DNA from 4 places in the Brucella sp. BE17 genome. Region 3 is predicted to be linked to each of the others. Evidence: riboswitches for the same ligand, from Rfam matches in the RefSeq annotation. Region 3 holds a riboswitch; each other region holds the start of a gene.

Region 1 (5,613 bases), 320 kb from region 3:
GCGCATGGGGTAAGGTTGCCGAATTTTAGTTTATGCAAGCTGGTGCATGCAGAATTAATTCTAACTGGTCATTAAAATCCCAAACAACGGAGAGATAGGGTATCCGTAGGTTACTAAGCCCTATTTCGAGGATCGTAACGGTTAATGGATTTATTCCAACACCATTGAACGCCGCGCTATCATCGCCAGGGCCGAGGCAGGTTTCCTTAACCAGAATGCTGGCCCGTCGGCCTGATGGAGCGGACAATGGAAAATCGCAAAATTCCCATCACTCCGACCCGTTCCGCCAAAATCGATTGCGTCATAAGCCATCAGCGCATCAAGCAAGAGCAGGTTCTTGCATGTAGGGGGTGTCGAACCGAGCCACCACACTCCCCGCACTCTGCTTTTCGATAATATTATAGGGCTCGTTCAAGATATCCCAGCTGGCCGCATCATTGGGGGTGAGCACCAGCTCGCGCGTTGTGCAGGTAATGTCTACTGCTCTGGCGACCACGATCCGGTGAGCTTCGGCAGACGTTGCTTTGATGTGCAGGGTGCAGGCGTTGACGTAATCGCCGACAATCTTCTTTACGTCTATGGAGTTGCCAGGCGCATGCGAGCCGCATGCGGCAATCGTAACGGCCGAGCCCAAGCCTATCGCGCCGGTTTAGTCGGTCCCGACCACAATGTGACAGATTGTTCCTGCTAATTATGCAGGTAGGTCGCACTCGTGTGCATAACGATACTGCATTTTTTTTAAGGCTTGCAACGAACAGCAACCTTCACAGGGCAACAATTTCCTGCCTCGCCATTATTTACCGGGTTCAGCGGTGACGCCGAGCTAATAAGCCGGGCCGCCACAAAACCTGGGTCGCGTATTTTCACTGCAACTCTTTGATACACCTGAATGATAATTATGTGGAGTATAGACTCTGAGTTGAAGCTTTTTTTATTGCTTGCGCAAGATTATCACTGGCGGCAATCAGTGATTGTTTCCGCCTTTACAGCAGAAATATTTTTAGCCAAATGACAACCAGGCCGTTCATAATTTCCAGTTTTACCATCAGCGGCCATGGTTAGCGCCGCCTTTTCCCAGTCAGACAGTGCCGCGACAGCTTGCCCCCATATTTCCCCATCGACCCGCATTCGGCAAGCTGGGCGAGCAGATGGTGACAGTGAGCAATAACCGGCGTATGCACGTAAGCCTTGACCAGCTCAGCCTCTGCATCAGCATGCGTGTGCTATACTCGACTTGCATTTTTTGAGATGGTAGAGGTAACCATATTTGTATTCTCTACAGGTATTTAATCGGTAAATATTTGTCGTTTAAGGTTTAGTAATACTCAATGGCGCTCATGCGCCATTGAGTTGTAAGTCAGGAAATCTACTGTCTACTGTGCAGGAGCAGGCGTCGTTGTGCCGGTTGCAGGTGTTTCAGGTGCGGTTGCTTCAGGTTCGTTTGCGGCATTGGGGTCTGCGACACCCTGCGGAAAGTGCTTCGACCGGTCAAACTCAGGAGCGCTATCCAACTGCTCCTTAGATGTGGTTAGAACCAGCCATGTGTTGCCATCGCTACGCGTAGCGAGTTGCATGACGTCTGGGCTAACGGCGACGTCTTTTTCGCCGATACCAAGGAACCCGCCAACACCGATAACAGCGGCTTCGACTTTGCCTTCAGTGCTTATTATCAGATCATTGAGTTTGCCGATTGACTGAGCGTCGGTGGCGTCACTTTCATAAACGCTTTGACCAATGAAGCTGGATACCAGAACCTGCCCATCTTTTGCTTCTAAGAAGCCAATTGTATTTGCCTCAGCGCCCTCTGTTGATGCTGCACCGAACATGTTCTTGGTGGCAACGGGCATTTCCTGTTGGGCTGGTGCCTCTGTCGCTGGCATCGGTGCGGTATCCGGCGACGCCGTTTGCGCAAGTGCTGGCACGCTTATTACGAGTGCACACGCCGCTGTCAGAAGTGTAGTTTTGACCATTACAATTCTCCTCTCTGCATGAATGTTCACTTATTGAACTCGTAAGGCCTATGATCGTTCCAATTTTGTTAAGTAGGTATGAAAGTCTATGTCTTGGCTGCGCTTGATGACGGCCTTACATTTTTGTCGCTAAGCCCGGTGTAACGATCAGCTATCCGGCTGGTTATGCCGGTCCCGTGACGACACCCAGCGCCACATGCGATAGCAGAGGCGAGATTGTGGTTATCTGAGCGCCCAATGAGAAATGAGGCTAGAGGATGGTGAAACGCAAAGGCGCTGGCAGCTTGAATTGCTGTTTGCCGTTTTAAGTTAGACTGGATGTGGACGACGGCCTGCCCGGTTCTCGCGGCGAATGGGTGACCATCTCAACCATATTACAGTGCCGGTAAGATTGGCGCCGCGATATGGCAGCAGGCTAAAAATCATCATCGCAAACTCCGTAGAATGTGCACGCTACCATACGGCACGCTGAATGTTTCTATTTTGGTTTATTGTAGAGACTGTGGCGGAGCATCACCCTTGAGACGAAATTGATTTAGTTAAGAAGAGGATTTTCGGCTCATTATAGCTCCATCAAAGGAAGCGAAGATGAGACAGAAATCTGTGCCGCAGACATCTACTTCCTAAAAGACGATCAGGAGTGCTAAAGCGCATTTTTCCTCATGGGGCGGCCAATTTGCGGCTCTAAACTTTCATCATCGCGACCTACCTTTGGGCATCAGCAGCCTTGGCGGCCGAATATAAAGAACAAACCTTCCGTACCAATCAATGTACGAAGCGACGGTATCACCCTTGCGGAAATATGCTCCCGACACGCCGCCAGCGGCCAGAATAGGCGAGCGGTCCGGGCGGGTTATCTGTTTTTCGCTTTCCATGCGTGCTGTGCGCCAGTGGCATATCGTGTCGGCTCGCCGCCTATAGTCGTGGGACAGCTCCGGATTTAGGCAATGAGGGGCCGGGAAGCGGATGAAAATTTCATATACAGAATAATTTGACATTATCATATATGACTTAAAGATATAAACATTTCTTTATGTTCTCTTGACAATCTGCGTCAGATGCTGGAAGTTCACCATGCCTAGGTTCTCCGGTGGTCGTTTGCGACACGCCGGGGCTAAGAGGGAAGTCGGTGCCCCGTCCCATTCGGGAAAGCCGGCGCTGCCCCCGCAACTGTAAGCGGCAAGCTTATGTCCACAATGTCACTGGGGTTTTTCCTGGGAAGACGGACCAGAGCAATAGCCGTGAGCCAGGAGACCTGCCTTGGTGAAATAACGTCCACGGGCGGGGTGTCCCGGTGTGCCGTAGCGAAGGCCGCGTAGCGGTATGTATCGCTATGAGTTCGCTGACCCATGCCCCCAACTCATCGGGGTGAGCCATGTCTCAAACTGCAATTTCAGTCGCCACCAAGGGCAAGCCAGCCGTCGATCGCCAGCGGATCGCGATGCGTCACGCTTTTACGTTCTGCCTCAAGAGCCATCGTTTTGATGAGAACTATCATCCCGCAGACAATACGCGTATCACGACGAATTTCGCTAATTTGGCCAGAGGGGAGAACCGCCAGGAGAACCTCCGTAACACCTTGAAGATGATTGACAATCGTTTCAACGCTCTGGCGCATTGGGATAATCCCAAAGGCGATCGTTATTCTGTAGAACTCGAAATCATTTCGGTCGAGATGAATATTGATGCGGAAGACAATCAGGATGCTTTCCCACTGATTGAAATCTTGCAAACGAATATCGTCGATCGGAAGACAAATCAACGCGTCGAAGGCATCGTAGGGAATAATTTCTCTTCGTATGTTCGAGATTATGACTTCAGCGTCGTGCTGCCCGAATACAATAAGGGGCGCCCCGCATTCAGCGCTCCGGATGACTTCGGCGATCTGCATGGAAAACTGTTCAAATGTTTTCTCAATTCCCATGCTTACAAAGAGCATTTTCGTAAGCCGCCGGTCATATGCTTGAGTGCATCCAGCAGCAAGACGTATCACCGCATTGGAAATCACCATCCCGTATTGGGTGTTGAATATCAGCAGAATGAATTATCTTCGACGGACCAGTACTTTCAAAAAATGGGGCTGCAGGTTCGCTTCTTCATGCCGCCGAACAGTGTTGCGCCTTTCGCTTTCTATTTTGTTGGCGATCTCCTCAATGACTACACTAATCTTGAGCTTATCGGCACAATCAGCACGATGGAAACTTTTCAGAAAATCTATCGGCCTGAGATTTACAACGCCAATTCCGTAGCTGGGTATCGCTTTCAGCCAAGTCTAAAGCATGAGGACTATTCACTAACACGCGTGGTCTATGATCGCGAAGAGCGTGGCCGGCTTGCTGTTGAGCAGGGAAAATTCGCTGAAGAGAACTTCATTAAACCGTATAAGACCGTCCTTGAGCAGTGGTCTGCCAACTACACCCTTTGACGAGCCAAAACAAAAGGTTGCCTATCATGAAAAGACTATTGCCTACGTCGACCGCCGGCAGTTTGCCAAAGCCTTCTTGGCTTGCAGAACCTGAAAAACTTTGGTCGCCTTGGAAGTTGCAGGATGATGAATTAATTGCGGGCAAGCAAGATGCTCTGCGCTTGTCTTTGGACGATCAACAACAGGCTGGCATTGATATCGTCAGTGACGGCGAGCAAACGCGCCAGCATTTTGTAACGACGTTTATTGAGCACCTCGACGGGGTCGACTTTGAAAAGCGTGAAACGGTCAGAATCCGCAATCGTTACGATGCGAGTGTGCCGACGGTTGTTGGCGCTGTATCGCGTCCAAAGCCGGTTTTTGTCGAAGACGCTAAGTTCTTACGTCAGCAAACTCAGCAACCTATCAAATGGGCCTTGCCGGGACCTATGACTATGATCGATACGCTTTATGATGCCCATTATAAAAGCCGTGAGAAACTGGCGTGGGAATTCGCAAGGATACTCAATGAAGAAGCCCGGGAACTGGAGGCTGCCGGCGTCGATATCATCCAGTTCGACGAACCGGCATTCAACGTCTTCTTTGATGAGGTCAATGATTGGGGTGTCGCTACCCTGGAGAGGGCAATTGAAGGTCTTAAGTGCGAAACTGCCATCCATATTTGCTATGGCTATGGCATTAAGGCCAACACTGATTGGAAAAAGACCCTGGGATCCGAGTGGCGTCAATATGAGGAATCCTTCCCCAAACTACAAAAGTCGAATATCGACCTGATCTCGCTAGAGTGTCAGAACTCGCATGTTCCCATTGACCTTATTGAACTCCTTCGAGGCAAAAAGGTGATGGTAGGGGCCATCGACGTCGCAACTCAAACGGTTGAAACTCCGGAGGAAGTCGCCAGCACTTTGCGAAAGGCACTTCGGTTCGTTGATGCCGACAAGCTCTATCCATGCACCAATTGCGGGATGGCTCCGCTACCTCGGAAAGTAGCTCGAGGCAAACTGGACGCTTTAAGTGCAGGTGCAGAAATCATCAGAAGAGAGCTTTCGGCCTAGTTCTGGCCGAGCAGCGGGAGTCAGACATGAACATGCTAGACCACCGCTTCGGTGGTCTTGAGCGTCAGCAGTACGCAAACGACACTTGTTTTCTGCGTTAATCTTGAAAGCTTGTGTTTTCATGCTTTTGAAAACACAAGCCACTTCTGTGTCTATACATTGA
Region 2 (5,613 bases), on a different replicon from region 3:
ATCAAGGGCATAGAGCGCTACAATATCCGCCGTCATATATTGTCCGAGCTTGGTGGTATTGGCGGCGTTGCTATAGCGCGAACCGCCGTAAAGCAGCCGCGCCGTCAGATCGAGTTTTTCGAGGGCCAGGAAATTGACTTCTGCCGTAGCCTTCACCCGTTCGCGATAAGGAAGGTCATGATCGGTTTCCTCATCAATGGCCCGCTTGAGATCGATGGAGCCTTTCACGCCCCAGCGGTTACTGAAGCGATGCGAAAGGCTTGCCTCGAAACCTGTTATTCGCGCCTTTGACACGTTGAACGGTGTGAAGCTAGGCGCGCTGGCAATGATCGCATTGTCAAGCCATGTCTGATAAAAGGCCAGATCAAGACTGGTCTTTTCCGTTGCCTTCCAGTTGAGGCCTATTTCGTAGGACCGTGACTTTTCCGGCTGCAGATCAGGGTTTGAGGCAGGCGGATAACCGGGGGTTGGCGGATAATATAGCTCGTTGAAGGTCGGCGCTCGAAAGCCTGTACCGAATGACGAGCGCAGCACGAGATCGGGGACGAGTTCATAGCTTGCGCCCAGATTATAGGTGGTCACATCGCCGAACTGTTCGTTGTGATCGTAACGCACACCGCCATCAAAACGCAGCGCTTCATATTCCAGCGAATATTGAGCGAACACGGCTGCAAGGTCGCGGCTCGTCACGGCGTAGGATGTGGTTGAATTGACATCTTCGCGATAGGCTTCGATACCGCCGGTCAGGTTGTGCAAAACCTTACCTGTCTCAAACCGTTTTTCGGTCGAGGCAAAGACGCCATAACGTTTCGTCTCGAAACGGTCGGAACCCGGAACGCCTTTGCGAAAATCGCGGCTCTTGTCGATGCCAGTGCTCAATTCCAGTGTCGAAGACCAGTCCTCACTATGATCGAAACGCGCGCCGAGCTTGCCATTGAAAGCCGTGCTATCGCCCTCATTGGAATAGGGATAGGCTCCATCATACTGGTTGCGGCCACGGCTAAAAAGTCCATCCGTATAGATACGGCCCCAGTCGAAATCCCTCCCAAGCGCAAAATTGAACGACCCCTGTACAAAACCGTCGCGGTCGTCCTCATGGCCTGATTTTTCCGGCGTGGTAAAATCATAACCCTGCGTGCCGGTTACGGCAGCACCCAAAGCATAATCGATCCCGCTTTCGCTGCGCCCCTGTATCGAGCCGGATGCATAGCCACCCCATGGATGCGTAACGCCCGTTGTCAGACTACCGCACCATGGTCGCTCGCCGCAAGCGCCGCCCTCATTGGTGATGATGTTGATAACGCCCCCCATAGCATCAGCGCCGTATTGCGCGGAATGGGCACCCTTTGCGATCTCGATACGGTCGATGGACGTGAGTGGAATATTTGAAAGCGCGGTAGCACCAGAAGTAGCGGATGCCGAGCGCACGCCATTGACCAGTATTACAACCTGCTTGGATGACAGGCCGCGCACATAAAGATTGGAGCTTGATCCCCGTCCGCCATTGGTCGTGATCGAAACGCCGCTATAGCTATTGAGCAGAGTTTGCAGGTCGGGAGCTGCTGAATGTTTAATCGCCTCACGATTAATGACCGTCACCGACGATGTGGAGCGTTGCAGCGACGTGGCGCGGCGCAAGGGCGTCACCACAATCGTATCGAGCGAAACCACATCCTCAGTGTCTGGCAGGGATTGGGCGTGGCTTTCAAGCGACATGAAAAACCCAGGAACCGCAAAGCCCAAGAGCGGTGCCACAACGAGAGTAGAGCGAAAACTATGCATCTTGCATTCCCTGCATAACAACCGCAGGATAAGGAAATGACGGCAAAAGCGGTCCTCATCCGGCGGCAACATTTTTCAATGTCACCGCTACGGAAAGCCGCGCCCGGACACACCCCGTATCCAAGCATAGGTGACCGGATACGGCAGGTCTCCTGACTCCCGGGTCCTAGCCTCTCTTCCACCTTCCCGAGTGCGACATACAGCACTCAGTGGTCTGTCGCTTGCGCGACCATGAAAGATTGCTCTCCGGTTACAGTTGCGGGGGCAGTCGCGGAATTGCCGGATCGGCATCACCGTGTTCCCTTTTCATCCACCATCATGGCAGAACCGTTTCCTGCCTCAAGCGATAGCAAGGGTGTCGGGGATAAGCAATCTATCAACATCAGGGAAATAAAGTGTCGCGGGTGCCGGTTTGGTGAAACAGAGGGGTAGCGCCGACAGCACCCGCTGGCTGTCGAAAAACGGCGCCACTAAAAGATCGCGCTTGTGCGCTCGACAGATAAATGGAGCCGGGATACCGATTAGGGCCAAGGCATCCCGGGACGACAGCGCTGGTGGACGCCGCCGACAATCACATTACTAGCAATGTGGAGCGGGACGTTCTTTGATTTCAATCAAACACCGGATAAAAATCACGAAAAGAAATTGAATTTCTTCCGAACATGTTTTCAACGCAGGTTTATTGGGGTGGCCTACACCGACCCCAGCTTTTCTTAAAAAAATCTGAAACACTCTTAAGCTTTGGATCGGAAAGAAAACCCTGACGGAACAGGATACTGCCCTTCACTCCGGGTAGCTTTTCATTGAACTCCAACTGGCGCTTTAGCTCGCTGACGCCCTCGCCTGTTTGCCAGTCCGGTTCGGAGGACGTCACGGTGCCAGCCCTGTAAAGAGCCATGCCGATATAGAGATCGGTCTTCGTGTCGCGCACCGTGTCGGCCCACCATTGGACGATTGTATCATAAGGAACATCGTCGCGAGCGAACGACCAATAGACCTGCGGTGCGATATAGTCGATCAGTTCCTCTTTGACCCAGCGCCGTGTGTCAGCAAAATCACCGTCATAGTTGGTCTTGCCAGCGCGCGTTGCCGAACCGGTCGGATCGTCCGCACGGTTGCGCCACACGCCACCCGGACTGATGCCAAAGCGCACATTCGGGCGGATCGACTTGATGCGTTCGGAAACCTCGCGCACCAGCATGTAGGTGTTGTGACGTCGCCAGTCGTAACGCGTAGAAAACGACGTCCCGAAACGGCGATAAGTCGCCTTGTCGTCAAGCGGTGACCCGGCGGTTTCATAGTAGAAATAATCGTCGAACTGAATGCCGTCGACATTGTATTTCTGTACTACCTCGGCGGTAATGTCGCTCACCCATTTGCGAACAGCGGGGATACCTGGATCGAGCACATAGCGATCTGCCGAAACACCCGCCCATTCAGGTCTGGTCTGATAGATACTCGGCGGTGAATCGCCAGCTGCATTCTTCAGCGCCTTGCGGGTCGATGGCTTGATGTCCATCGATATCCGATAGGGATTGAGCCAGGCATGCAGTTCGATGCCGCGCTTGTGCGCCTCATCGATTGCAAACTGCAGTGGATCGAAACCGGGATATTTGCCAAGCCTGCCGGTGAGATACGATGACCATGGCAGATAGGAAGAAACATAGAATGCATCGGCTGCCGGAGACACCTGAAAGATGACGGCATTGATGCCGTGTTCTTTTGCCTCGTCGAAAAGGCGCACCAGTTCGCGCTTCTGCCGCTCAACGCGCTTTGCGTCATCCGCAATATTGGCCGACGCTTTCGACGGCCAGTCCAGATTGAGGACCGTGGCGATCCAGCTTGCATGAAAGGCATCGCAAACAACAGGCATTCATATTCCATAAGCTAGTGTGGCTTTGAATCCAAAAATCGATCAAAGCCTTGCTCCAAAGTGAGACGAATTTCAGTTTAGCCACGCTAGGGATAATTGCATAAATATGCTCAGCCCGTCTGATGCCCCGTCGTGCTCTCGATGTCCACCCGGAAGAATACCGGCTCAAGCGGGCGCTCTGACCCTTCTCTGGTGACCGTCTTGGTATAGGCCGGCTCCCACCATGTTGCATCCTTCGACATCAGCTTCGCGATTGCAGCCTTTTCTTCCTCCAGTCCGAGCTCACGATAACGCCCGCGCACGACAACCGTACTCCACTGGGTGCGCGATGCGATGTCGTCAAACAGGATGCACACCGCATCATTACGGCGCATCGCATCGATTTTCTGACCTTCGGTTGTGAAGGAATAAAGTGAACCGCCGCTAAAGCGAAACCCCATCGGAACAATAACCGGAGCATTATCCAGAACATAGGCGAGACGCCCGACATGCGTCTGCTGGATCATGTTTCTGATATCGTAGTCCGACATTTCCTTGATGATCATGGCACGCCTCCTGAACATTCCCAGTCTACAAAAACCCGGACAATTTAACCTTGACTGTAATCAATCAAACGAAGAGCCGACCTTCGGCGATCTTGATTGCCGTGCCGCCGATGCGCGCGCTGACGAGTTTCTGCTTTTCCACATCGATTTCAAGGCGAATACGCGACGGGCGCCCCATTTCCATACCCTGTTCGATCCACCATTGCGAACTGCCGTCCAACGGCTTGTCGTTCTGTTGGATCAAGCCTGCAAAAGCCGCGACCGCCGAACCCGTCGCCGGATCTTCATAGATATTGGAACCTGTCACAAACATACGCGCATGAAAATTGCTGTCGAACAGAATAGTATCACGGCAATAGACGTAGATCGGCAAAGGACGATCACCGACATGCGGCAGGCTTTCCGCTACATAAACCGGATCAATTGCCACTTTGGCCGCAGCGATCAAATTATGCACTGGCACCAGAAGATAAGGCGTTCCGGCACTCCACACGGCGGGAACATGGTTTTCAAAACCGATTTCGTGGGTTCCAAGTCCGACGGCCGCCGCTGCTTCTTCCTTTTCCACCCGTACATCTAGCTTTTCCGGCAAGCGCGGCAGATCGAATTCCGCAAAGGCGCTGCCTTCGTCCAAAATGACCCCACACCGCACAATTCCGACTTTTTCTTCCAGCGTAATGAGCCGGTCTGCCTCCTCGCCCACATCCTGACGCCGCGCCAGTGAGACAGCGGCTCCCACCGTTGGATGGCCTGCGAATGGCAGTTCGTAATCGGGCGTGAAAATGCGCACAGCCGCCTCATGAGCAGGATTTTCAGGCGGCAGAATAAAAACTGTTTCTGAAAGATTGAATTCCCGCGCTATCGCCTGCATGCGCGCATCACTCAGCCCCTCACAATCATGAAGAACGGCCAGCGGATTTCCAGCAAGAGCCTTGTCGGCGAAAATATCGAAAACTTCATAGAAACGGCCGGAAAATTCCGTGTCGCTCATGCTTCATCCTCCTCTCGCCTGATGATGCTTCATACCAAACAGCATGCCCCCGCAGCACCGAGCATAACGATTTTACCGGCTCTGTCACCCATCGGTCAGCAGGGCTTGTTCACATATCCAAAATGCCAATCGGCAAAGGCGCGAACGTAAGACGGTGTGGCATCCCCCATTTCACCGTGAGCTGTAACGGGAATAATCTCTGCAAGTTCCGGTTCTGACTGCGCGGCCATAAACTTTTCGATTTCAGCTACAATCTGTTTTGTGGAAAGATCAAAACGATGACGGCGGAAAAGCGCAATGCTGCGATTGGCGGTAACCAGATTGAATTGGGGTTCTGCCCGCGCCTTACGTATGTCGAGTCCGGTTTCCTCCAACACCTCACGCCGCATATTGCCTTCAAAATCAGCATAGGTTTCGATGAC
Region 3 (5,613 bases):
ATCAATCAGAACGACACCGTCCGTCGCTGTGTCGAGAATTGTTTTTAACTCATCCACATGCGCTTCAAGCGCTTCCTTTTCTTCATCCTGTGCGGCGGTGAGCGCTGGCACCGGGTTAGGTGCTAGGGGGATTGCCACCGGCATCAGGCTCAGCATAAGGGCGCGCGCGCCGCGCCACGCAATTGCATTGAGATGCGCATCAACCGCCTGTTCGCTGCCATCGGCACGGCGTAGGATCATGCCCTGGCCTTGATTGCCAGTCTGTTGCTGGTCATCGCTTTCGCTGTTGAAAAGCGCATCGATGCCTCCAGCATCCCGTATATCTTCAAGGTTTCGATAGCCGGTGAGATCGAGCAACGCCTCGTTGACGTAGTGGACGTTGTCACCGCTATGAATAATCACCGGCAGGGGAAGATTTGCGAGAAGGGCAGTTTCTTTTTCAGGCTGCTCGTCTTCGGCTAGAAAATGGACGTTGTCCGGCGTGATTGTCTCGGCGGGCTGATCTTCCACGACAGTTTCCGCAGGCGTCGCGGAAAATCCTTGTTGGCGCAGGCGCTCGGCGATCTCACGAAAAGCATTGCGTTCGGTGTCGGTCAGTCCACCTTCAGAGCGGTGTTCGCGCGCACGCAGCTTCTGCTTTTGCTCGTCGCTTGCGACCTTTTCTTGCGCGCAGGCTTTCAACAGGCTGGCGATTGCATCCGATTCCCGGCTGAGCGCGCTGCGTGGCGGCGTAATTTTTTCCGGACTGTCGTCATTGGCGACTTCTTGCGTTAGCGCCAACGCCCCGTCTTCAATGGTTTCTTCCGTGATGACGGGTTTCGGCGCCTGCTTTGGTGCATTGTTACCAGCTAGTGCCAGGCCGATCTGCTCGGGGTCTTCCACCGCGCCCTCCGGGCGTACGAGGCCAAAGCCGCGAAAGCCGTTAAAGACGCGGTCGCGCGAATAGACCGGAAGAGCGGCGAGTTCCACCGGCACGCGCAGGCTGGTGCCTTCGACGGGCCACATCAGCCGTTTGCCTGACCATGTGTCGCGTTTTGTCAGCAGCGCTGCAACGGTGCCTTCCGTGTCAAAACCGAAAACGGTGGCGACATCGCCAAAGCGCCGCCCGGTCACATCAGCGGCATTTGGACCGACTGTAGCGGCGAATTCCGGCGATATTTCACTAAATACAGCGTCGGCATCAGTTCTCCAGATGAAGCGGGCCGGGGGGGATGCGGGATCGAACCGGAAACTTTGCCGGTTGGGTTTTTCCGGCAAGGACGCATCCGCTGCTACAGAGGGTGTGGAATTGAGCGCCGGAGCCGGGGCTACGATGCAAAGAAGATGCTTGGGCGGTGTATCTGCAAGACGGGCGACGGCGCCCGGCACTGAGTGACTTCCGGCGCGAATGCGGCGCTTGACGAGCCGGTCGTCGGCATCCGCTGCTTCTATAACCAAATCTTCCAGTGTTGTGGCTGTGATATCGAGTGAGGAAAAATGTGGACTTGATGCGAGAATATTTCCGTCAGCATCGAGCAGAGCAACATGCGTTTCTTTATCACCAAGGCCGGCAATGACTGCATCATCTTGTGTGTTTGGAGTGGATGTTGCCGGGGTGCTGCTGGTCAAAAGCAGGCCGATCACGCCGTCCGGAAGCGTTATGGTGGAAATTTTAAGCTGTGTTAATTCCGAGCGCAGGCCGGTTTCAAGACGTACTGAAACGCTGCGCGGCCCGGCCCCTGCATCCGCGCTGGCAGTGGCGATCTGGCGGCGAGCAGCGACAGGCAATTGCGGTTCGCTGCCAATCAACGTCTCGATACGATCAAAGCCCAGTAGTTTTGCACCGGCACCGTTAGCCCACAATACGCCTGACAGAACGTGGTCGAGCACGATCTGTGCGTCGCCCCGGACAAAGCCCTCGCGGATGTCATCCAGCGCGGCGATATCAATGAATGGGTATGGTCCAGACATACCGGTCCTATCTGTCCTTTTGGCCGTTTAAGGCTTTTATTAACGTCTTATTAATAAGCTTGTCATGCGCCTGGGTCCATATTGCCAATGGATATGAGCCAGTTTTTCTGTTGCCTTAGTTAATGCGCGAGGCGCAATTTTGAAGGGCGCGAACTTTGTTGCGATTATATATGGTGGTCTTGGGAAAATGGCGGCAGGTTTGATGATGGGGTATTTCTCAAAAAGAGCGCTATAATCTCTTGCAATATGGATCGATTCTCCGTATGTGACCCCCTGTCGGTGCCGCTGAGGTGGAAATATCCGGCAACGGTACGCGGTCGTAGCTCAGTTGGTTAGAGCGCAGGATTGTGGCTCCTGAGGTCGTTGGTTCAACTCCAACCGACCGTACCATTTTCTCCCAGATTTTTGATTTCTGTCCTTTGCTGCGACGGTATGGGTCGTAGGCTCTTGATTGTTGCGCTCCTCCCTTGACCCGGGCATGACCGCGACATAATACCATTACGACGGTTCCCCGACCGAGAGCGAAGGGGATTAATAGGGAACACGGTGAGGCCGACCCAAAAGGGACCGAGACCGTGGCTGCCCCCGCAACTGTAAGCGGATTGCTGTTCATCCTCGTGACGTCAAAAGCGTCATGTCACTGTGCGAGCAGCACGGGAAGGCAGATGAACAGCATCTTGTCCGTGAGCCAGGAGACCTGCCGTCTAGATTGTGTCCATCGTCACGGGCGGGGAAGCCCGGAGCAGGAGCCGGTTATGACAGCACATCGCGTCGAAAGACGCCTGCCTTTCTTTTCATGCATATCCCCGGATATGTCGGTTTGCTTCGCGCGCTCTTCCGTCTGCGCCTGCGTGTCTGTTTAACGCGGGCTTTTTCTCATCATTTCGGGGATTTCCATGAAAATTATCGGCAAGGCGGCACTTGGTGCCGCATTCGGCGCTTTTACTTTCCTTGCAGGCGCAGCAACCCTTCAGGCGGCAGAAACCCAATATCCGCTGACGCTGAAAAATTGCGGTCGCGATGTAACCTTCAAACAGGCACCCGCCCGCGCGGTCGCGGTCGGCCAGAGCAGTGCCGAAATACTCTACAGCCTCGGTCTTGGCGACAAGGTTGTCGGTACGGCGGTGTGGTTCGGCCCGGTGCTGAAAGGTTTTGAGGAGGTCAACGCCAAGGTCAAGCGCCTTGCCGAAAACGATCCAAGTTTTGAAAGCGTTCTGGGACAAAAGCCCGATCTGGTGACGGCTGACTTTCAGTGGCATGTTGGCCCGAACGGCATTGTTGCGAAGCCCGAGCAGTTCGAGGAACTGGGGATTGCCGCCTATACATCGCCCGCCGATTGCGTGGGCAAAGATAATTCCGGCGGTGGTGATGGTGTACGAACAGCCCCTTTCACCATGAACATCGTCTATCAGGAAATCAGTGAACTGGCCGAAATCTTCAACGTGCAGGATCGTGGTGAGAAGCTGATCGCCGATCTCAAGGCACGTGAGGACGCAGCACGCAAAAAAATCGCAGCGTCAGGTAAGAAACTGTCGGCCGCGGTTTGGTTTTCCAGCACGCAAATTGACGCCGATCCCTATATTGGCGGTAAGTTCGGCGCTCCGGCCTATATTCTCTCGGCACTTGGTATTGGGAATGTTATAACAAGTGAAGAAGAATGGCCGACCATAGGCTGGGAAACTGTTGCCAAATCCAATCCAACGATGATCGTGGCGGCCAAACTCGACCGTCGACGTTATCCGGCCGATGATATTGCCGTCAAACATGAGTTCTTGAAAAGCGATCCGGTGACAAGCCTGATGCCTGCGGTCAAGAATGGCCACGTCTTTGATGTGGACGCGCAATCGATGAGTGCTTCGCAGCGTGTGGTCGAGGGGATCGAGACATTGGCCGCGGCCATTGCCGATTCGGATCTCAATCAATGACGGCCCAGCCCGCCACGGCAAGATTGCCACGAAACAACAGGATCGGCGCTGCCATACTGGCGCTGATCCTGCTTCTTGTCGCACTTTGGCTGGGCGCTTCTATCGGCGAAACCGCGATTCCGCTTGATGTGGTGGCAAAGACGGTTGCCAATCGGTTGTGGCAGGCGGGCTATCCGCTCGACCCGATCGATGAGGGCATCGTCTGGAGCTATCGCCTGAGCCGTGCTGTGGTGGGAGCCTGCTGTGGTGCGGCCCTTGCGATGTCGGGCGTGGTTCTGCAATCACTTTTGCGCAATTCGCTGGCCGATCCCTATATTCTGGGCATCTCCGCAGGCGCCTCTACCGGTGCGGTCAGTATCGCCATTCTGGGCGTAGGCGGTGGTGTGTTGAGCCTTTCCTTCGGGGCCTTCATCGGCGCGATCATTGCCTTTGTCCTGGTGTCGCTTCTGGCCATGAAAGCGGGGCGCGGCAGTGCGGCTATCATTCTGGCAGGTATAGCCGGTTCGCAGCTTTTCAATGCCATGACATCCTTCATCGTGACCAAAGCCGCCAATGCCGAACAGGCTCGAGGCATCATGTTCTGGTTGTTGGGCAATCTCTCCGGCGTGCGCTGGCCCGATGTGACGTTGGCTTTGCCCGCCTGCCTGGTCGGCCTCTTTGTCTGTCTTTGGCATGCGCGCGCCCTCGACGCCTTCACTTTTGGTGCGGAATCGGCAGCATCTCTCGGCATTCCAGTGCGCCGCGTCTATGCTATGCTGATTGGTGTCTGCGCACTGATGACGGCGGTGATGGTCTCGATCGTCGGCTCAATCGGCTTTATCGGCCTTGTCATTCCGCATGCCGCACGCATGCTTGTCGGTGTGCGCCACGGTGCACTTTTGCCGGCTGCCGCCTTGATTGGAGCAATCTTCATGATCGCTGCCGATATCGTGTCGCGCATCATCGTTCCAGGGCAGGTTTTACCTATCGGTGTTGTAACCGCACTGGTTGGAGCGCCTGCCTTCGCGCTGCTGCTGGGGCAAAGGCGGGGGCGTTCATGATGCTTTCAGCGCAAGGCGTTTCATGGTCGGCGGGCGGGATCGAAATTTTGCGTGGGGTTTGCCTTGACGTTCAAGAGGGCGAGTTTCTCGGTATTATCGGGCCGAACGGGTCCGGCAAGACAAGCCTGCTATCTCTTCTGTCGGGGATCAGGCGTCCGCGGTCCGGCACTGTTCTATTAGGCGATACGTCTATCGCGCAATTAAGCCGCCGCGAGGTTTCAAGGCGTCTGGCGCTGGTGGAGCAGCAGGCAGAAACGATGGAGCGTATCACGGCGCGTCAGGCGGTTGAGCTTGGCCGTACGCCCTATCTTGGTGCTTTGTCACCCTGGTCGGCACAGGATGATGTCATTGTGGAAAGCGCCCTCATCAATGTGGATATGGCGCATCTGGAACGGCGCTACTGGCACACGCTTTCCGGCGGGGAGCGTCAGCGCCTGCATATAGCCCGCGCGCTTGCGCAACAACCTCAGATATTGCTTCTCGACGAGCCGACCAATCATCTCGATATCGGCCACCAGATCGGACTGCTCGATCTGGTCAAACGGCAAGGTCTGACGGTGATGGCGGCACTCCATGATCTCAACCATGCAGCCATGTTCTGCGACCGTATCGCTGTGATGGATAAGGGGCAGATCGTGGCGCTGGGGTCGCCACGCGATGTGTTAAGCGCCGCACTTATCCGTCGTGTTTTCGGTGTC
Region 4 (5,613 bases), 560 kb from region 3:
TGCTGATTATCCATGGATGCTGAAGAGGCCAGCAATCCGAATTGCCCGTTTCCTAACCGATCAGCACTGGTGCGGCAAGTGTGCTGGAGCGATTTGATGCTTACATAAGAGCGTTTAGGCTCATCATCAGGCTCCATGCAATGGTGGCACACGAGCAGACAGGATAATTAAGTTTGATCCCGGACTATTCGGCGGCAATGAGGGGTAAATCGCCTTGCGCGCCGGTTGCTATCTCGTACGGCATATCGAACTGTACCGGACGCAGCGAAATGTAACCGTTGCGGATATCCAGCACGTGCGAATAAACCTGCGCACCGTTTTCGAGAAGCGGAAGCTTGTCCTCATGCATGATGCTGATGACGATTGCCTGCGGGCAACGGCTTTTCAAAGCTTCATGAAAGCGCATCTTGGCAGCCGGATCGAGTGCACCGGTGGCTTCGTCAAGGAAGATGACCGATGGCTTATGAAGAAGGATACGCGCCAGCACGAGCTTCTGCTTCTGCCCGCCTGAAAGCACCATATCCCATGGCGAACCGTCCGCATCTGCCTCGTTCATGCGCTCGATAAATTCACCGAGCCCCGCTTCATGCAAGACGGCCGCAACGGCAAGATCGCTAAAATTATCGGCATCTCCCGGCAGTCCGACAAGCTTTTTCAACGAGACCGAAGGAAATTTGGCTTCCTGTGTCGCATAGAGCACGGAGGCGTTTTGCGGGAAGATGATTTCGCCTGCACCGTAAGACCAGAGACCATTCAGCGCCTTGATAAATGAGGTTTTGCCCGAGCCGGATTCACCGCGCATATAGACCCAATCCCCCGCACGAATATTGATCACCCCCGAGCGCAGGAACGGCGTTTCGGTGTCAGGCCCCTGCATGAGCGCCAGATTGCGGACCGACAGCCCGAAACGCGGATGCTGCGTAGCAAAGGCAAAGCGGTTGATGCCGGAGCGGGCATAAAATTGTGCCGGATCGCTCACATTTTCAATCGATTGCGCAAGGCCGGTAACGCGACCTGCATTGGCGCGCAAATTGGCGATGGCCGGCATAACCTGAATGAACCATGAGCAGTCATTGATCATGGCCGCGACCAGCTCAGCGCCCGTCACATAATTACGAAAATTCACGGCACCACTCATATAGGGAAGCAGGCCCGGTATATAGGCGATAATACGGTTGGAGAGAAAGCCATAGGCCTGCGAAAAGGCCAGATAACTCGCATCGAAGCGGTTGAGCTTATGCCACGTTTGATCGACATCCGTGTAAAGACGGTTGTTCACCGATTGCTGAACGGGTTCGCCTTTGGACGCGGAAATCTGGAAGCTGCGACGCAGAAGCGTGGTCCATTCTCCACGGTAGGAGCCTTCCGCCTGCTGCATGCGCAGGTTCAGCCGCTCAAGACGGCGACCAATCAAGACAGCTATCAGCGTGCCGAGCGGTACATAAAGCACGATGGCCGCAAAAGCGAGAAACGCGCCGCCATAGGCACCGAACAGTTCCAGCCCCTGAACCTCGGTTGACATTTCAATGAGTTTTTGCCCAACAAAAAAGCCGGACATCAGAACACCAACAATTCCTGTCACCAGACCAATGGCACCACCAGTCATGCCCTTGACCGATTCCTGCAGGCGCTGATCGACATTATCGATATGATCCTTGCCGCGGCCCTGCTGCAAATGGAAATGCGCGTGGCGTCCGTTCAGCATCGCGCTCGAGAACTGGTCGTTGAGCCATTTGCGCCATTTGCGATGCAAGGTCGTCGACAGAAAATGCCGCGAGCCGACGAGCATCACGTCCTTGGCAAGCATCAGTGCAATGAGAATGCCAGCGTTGGCTGCAATAGCCAGAAGCGGATGCTGCACCGGAGCCGTGTTGACGTTAACGATGGAGTTCATCATCAGGCCGGAGGCCTCGGCCACCCAGACCGTCGTCTTGCTGACGATTGCTGTCAAAACAAAGATCGCGATGGTTAGCGCCCAGGCTTCTTTCCAGCGGTCCGAAACCCAGTAGGCGCGCATCAGCCCCCAGAAGGATGTCATTGAAGCCATGGCAGACCGTTCCCCTGTCTGCAGGGTATGCCGATCTGTCTGCCGTATTTGCTTCAATTGATCACCTCGCTCAAGCCACTGCGATAACGCGCTGTAACATATTGCAACAAAGTGTGCTTAACACAGTATTAATAGTCAATACAAAACGCGAGCACATAAGGGTGAGTTCTATGCCTGAGAGGGCCAATAGATTGAAAACACTGAGCTATAATAATCACTAATTAACCAAAAAAACTTTCCCGAAAGTCCAGGTTTTCGATGAGTCCATTGTTACAGAAAATAAAATTCAAACGATTTGACCTTTCCCTCGCTGCGCAAATCACTTTAACATTTAAAGATATAAAGATTTCTTTATATGATATTGACACGACATCAGTTCTCGCTCACACTAAAGTAATCGTGGTCCTCGCCGCCAATCGGGTGGCGAGGCTAAGAGGGAATCCGGTGCGTTAGGTATTTATATTAAACACAGGTCCGGAGCTGCCCCCGCAACTGTAAGCGGCGAGCCGACATTCATTTCAAGTCACTGGAATGCGTATTCCGGGAAGGCGAATGAAGGCTTTGACCCGCAAGCCAGGAGACCTGCCATGATGCAGTAACGTCCACGGGCGGGGTGTCCCGATGTGTCGCAGCAACCGCGCTTCAGCGGGCGGTTTTGCGTTGCACGCATCCTAAAGCCCCTGCCCCAACCTGAATCGGGGTAAACAGTCATGTCAAACGCCACCATCGCTACCGCCACGCTGGGCGTGCCGCGCATCGGCCGCCATCGCGAACTTAAATTCGCGCTTGAATCCTACTGGTCGGGCAAGAGCGACGCATCGCAGCTCCTGGATACGGCAAAAGCGCTCAGAGCCGCCAACTGGCTCGAGCAGAAACAAAGCGGTATCACAAAAATTCCATCGAATGATTTCTCGCTCTATGACCATGTGCTCGATACGGTCGCCATGGTGGGTGCCATTCCATCCCGTTATGGCTGGACCGGCGGAGAGGTCTCACTCGACACTTATTTTGCCATGGCACGTGGGCTCGAAGGTGAAGCTCCATCCTGCGGCCATAACCATCACGAGCACAGCTCTTCAGGTGTGACCGCAATGGAAATGACCAAATGGTTCGACACAAATTATCATTATTTGGTGCCGGAACTGGCAGACGATCAGGAGTTCGCGCTCTCAAGCACCAAAATTCTAGATCATTTTCTGGAAGCCAAGGCGCTAGGTGTCCATACGCGCCCTGTTCTACTTGGCCCTGTGACATTGCTGAAACTCGCCAAACCGACGACGCCGGGCTCCAACCCGCTTACGCTGTTGCCGAAACTGTTGCCGGTCTATGTGCAAATTCTGCAAAAGCTGGCAGGCGCTGGCGCAGACTGGGTGCAGATCGACGAACCCGCACTTGTTCTGGACTTGATCCCCAACGAACTGGCGGCCTATGAACTCGCATACAGGCACCTGGCATCTGACGCCCACCCAAAAATCATGTTGACGACCTATTTCGGCGCGCTTGGCAACAATCTCGATACGGCCCTGTTACTGCCCGTAGCAGGACTGCATGTCGATCTGGTCCGTGCGCCGGAACAGCTTGCAGACATCGCTGCAAAGATAAGTCCTGAACAGGTTTTGTCACTTGGCGTTATCGACGGACGCAATATTTGGCGCTCCGATCTCGTTTCGATCATCGACCGGATAAAGCCGATCTTCGAGCAGCGCGGTTCCCATGCAATCGAGATTGCGCCATCCTGCTCGCTTCTGCATGTGCCGATTGATCTGGATCTCGAAGATGCGCTCGACGCGGATTTAAAAAGCTGGCTTGCCTTCGCCAAGCAGAAGATCGATGAACTGACCGTTCTTGGCAAGGCGCTGGCGTCGGGAAAAAACACCGTGCTGCCGCAACTGGAAATTGCAAGCGAGGCCATCGTCGCACGAAAAGCGTCCACAAAGGTGCACGACAAGAATGTCGAAAAGCGCATCGGCTCCATCGATCAATCCATGCTGCGCCGCACTGGCGCTTTTGCCGAGCGCCAGAGACTTCAAAGCGAAAAACTCGGCCTGCCGCGTTTTCCGACTACCACCATCGGCTCCTTTCCGCAGACGCCTGAAGTTCGCAAGGCACGCGCCGCCCATAACAGGGGTGAGCTCGGCGACAGTGATTACGAGGCCTTCCTCCGCACCGAAACCGAAGCAGCCATCCGCTGGCAGGAAGAAATCGGTCTTGATGTGCTCGTGCATGGTGAATTCGAGCGCAACGACATGGTGCAATATTTCGGGGAGAAACTCTCCGGCTTCGCCTTTACCAAACATGCCTGGGTGCAGAGCTACGGCTCGCGCTATGTGCGCCCACCGATCATTTTCGGCGATGTTTCTCGGCCTCAACCGATGACGGTCGGCTGGTGGCGCTATGCCCAGTCTCTGACCGCCCGTCCCGTCAAAGGCATGCTGACCGGGCCGGTCACAATCCTGAACTGGTCATTCGTCCGCGACGATATTCCTCGTGCTGCCACCTGCCGCCAGATTGCGCTCGCCATCCACGACGAGGTCAGCGATCTGGAAAAAGCGGGGGCGGCAATGATCCAGATCGACGAGGCGGCCTTGCGGGAAGGCCTGCCCTTGCGGCGGTCGGAATGGAAGACCTATCTCGACTGGGCGGTTGAATCTTTCCGTATCTGTTCAAGCGGCGTGGTCGATCAAACCCAGATCCACACCCATATGTGCTATTCGGAATTCAACGACATCATCGACGCGATTGCGGCCATGGATGCGGATGTGATTTCCATTGAGACCTCGCGCTCACGCATGGAACTGCTTGATGCATTCAACGCGTTCAAGTATCCAAACGAGATCGGGCCCGGCGTCTATGACATTCATTCGCCACGCGTACCGGACGTAAGCGAGATGACCGATCTTTTATCACTGGCCCGCAAGAGGCTTTCCGATAACCAGATTTGGGTTAATCCAGATTGTGGCTTGAAAACGCGCAAATGGGATGAAGTCCGCCCTGCTCTTGTCAATATGGTGGCTGCAGCCAAGGCTCTACGTGCTACGCTGGGCTGATGAAACATGACAAACTGTCCCGCTTTGCTCATGCAAAGCGGGGCATCGCAGATTATTTTACTTCACATAAAGTGCATGCGAGCGCTGCAGATGCCGTAGCAGGGCGGCTTTCGGCAAAGACCCAATCGCCTGCCCTTATCTCAAGGGCCTGTTGATTGGCCGCTCTATCTGGAAGGTGGAAGGCTATCTTGATAGCCTCGACAAATGTGCGCGCAAGATACAATAAATCCCAAATCCGCCAACAAGGAGTAGAATCATGAAAATTGCAGTAGCGGGCGACAGCGCCGGTGAAGGCCTCTCAAAAATTCTGGCCGATTATCTCAAGGATCGTTTTGAGGTTTCTGAAATCTCGCACACGGACGCCGGACCGGATGCATTTTATGCCAACCTTTCCGATCGGGTTGCCTCCGCCGTTCTTGATGGCACCTATGACCGCGCTATTCTGGTTTGCGGCACCGGTATCGGCGTTTGCATTGCTGCCAACAAGGTTCCCGGCATTCGCGCTGCATTGACCCATGA

What was found. A riboswitch is a leader RNA that binds a small molecule or an ion and turns the genes downstream of it on or off. The one in region 3 is predicted to bind cobalamin.
Positions count from the first base shown of each region.
Region 1: it holds a riboswitch for cobalamin, as region 3 does, so the genes downstream of both, AAIB41_RS13880 (DUF1852 domain-containing protein) here and AAIB41_RS12495 (ABC transporter substrate-binding protein) in region 3, are expected to answer to the same signal.
Region 2: it holds a riboswitch for cobalamin, as region 3 does, so the genes downstream of both, AAIB41_RS05745 (TonB-dependent receptor) here and AAIB41_RS12495 (ABC transporter substrate-binding protein) in region 3, are expected to answer to the same signal.
Region 4: it holds a riboswitch for cobalamin, as region 3 does, so the genes downstream of both, metE (5-methyltetrahydropteroyltriglutamate--homocysteine S-methyltransferase) here and AAIB41_RS12495 (ABC transporter substrate-binding protein) in region 3, are expected to answer to the same signal.

Region 1 is NZ_CP154468.1:540,355-545,967, forward strand. It holds gene AAIB41_RS13865 (FAD-binding oxidoreductase) at 1-29, shown strand, start outside; gene AAIB41_RS13870 (hypothetical protein) at 320-634, opposite strand; gene AAIB41_RS13875 (PRC-barrel domain-containing protein) at 1,374-1,970, opposite strand; cobalamin riboswitch at 3,034-3,248, shown strand; gene AAIB41_RS13880 (DUF1852 domain-containing protein) at 3,412-4,395, shown strand; gene AAIB41_RS13885 (methionine synthase) at 4,422-5,450, shown strand.
Region 2 is NZ_CP154467.1:1,177,092-1,182,704, forward strand. It holds gene AAIB41_RS05745 (TonB-dependent receptor) at 1-1,716, opposite strand, end outside; cobalamin riboswitch at 1,907-2,129, opposite strand; gene AAIB41_RS05750 (family 10 glycosylhydrolase) at 2,462-3,655, opposite strand; gene AAIB41_RS05755 (pyridoxamine 5'-phosphate oxidase family protein) at 3,766-4,200, opposite strand; gene AAIB41_RS05760 (PhzF family phenazine biosynthesis protein) at 4,265-5,191, opposite strand; gene AAIB41_RS05765 (NUDIX hydrolase) at 5,287-5,613, opposite strand, start outside.
Region 3 is NZ_CP154468.1:223,680-229,292, forward strand. It holds gene AAIB41_RS12485 (PAS domain S-box protein) at 1-1,950, opposite strand, end outside; tRNA gene AAIB41_RS12490 (tRNA-His) at 2,264-2,340, shown strand; cobalamin riboswitch at 2,438-2,670, shown strand; gene AAIB41_RS12495 (ABC transporter substrate-binding protein) at 2,847-3,875, shown strand; gene AAIB41_RS12500 (iron ABC transporter permease) at 3,872-4,915, shown strand; gene AAIB41_RS12505 (ABC transporter ATP-binding protein) at 4,912-5,613, shown strand, end outside.
Region 4 is NZ_CP154468.1:788,581-794,193, forward strand. It holds gene AAIB41_RS14975 (ABC transporter ATP-binding protein/permease) at 185-2,047, opposite strand; cobalamin riboswitch at 2,431-2,652, shown strand; gene metE (5-methyltetrahydropteroyltriglutamate--homocysteine S-methyltransferase) at 2,758-5,094, shown strand; partial or broken gene AAIB41_RS14985 (triose-phosphate isomerase) at 5,210-5,320, shown strand; gene AAIB41_RS14990 (RpiB/LacA/LacB family sugar-phosphate isomerase) at 5,351-5,613, shown strand, end outside.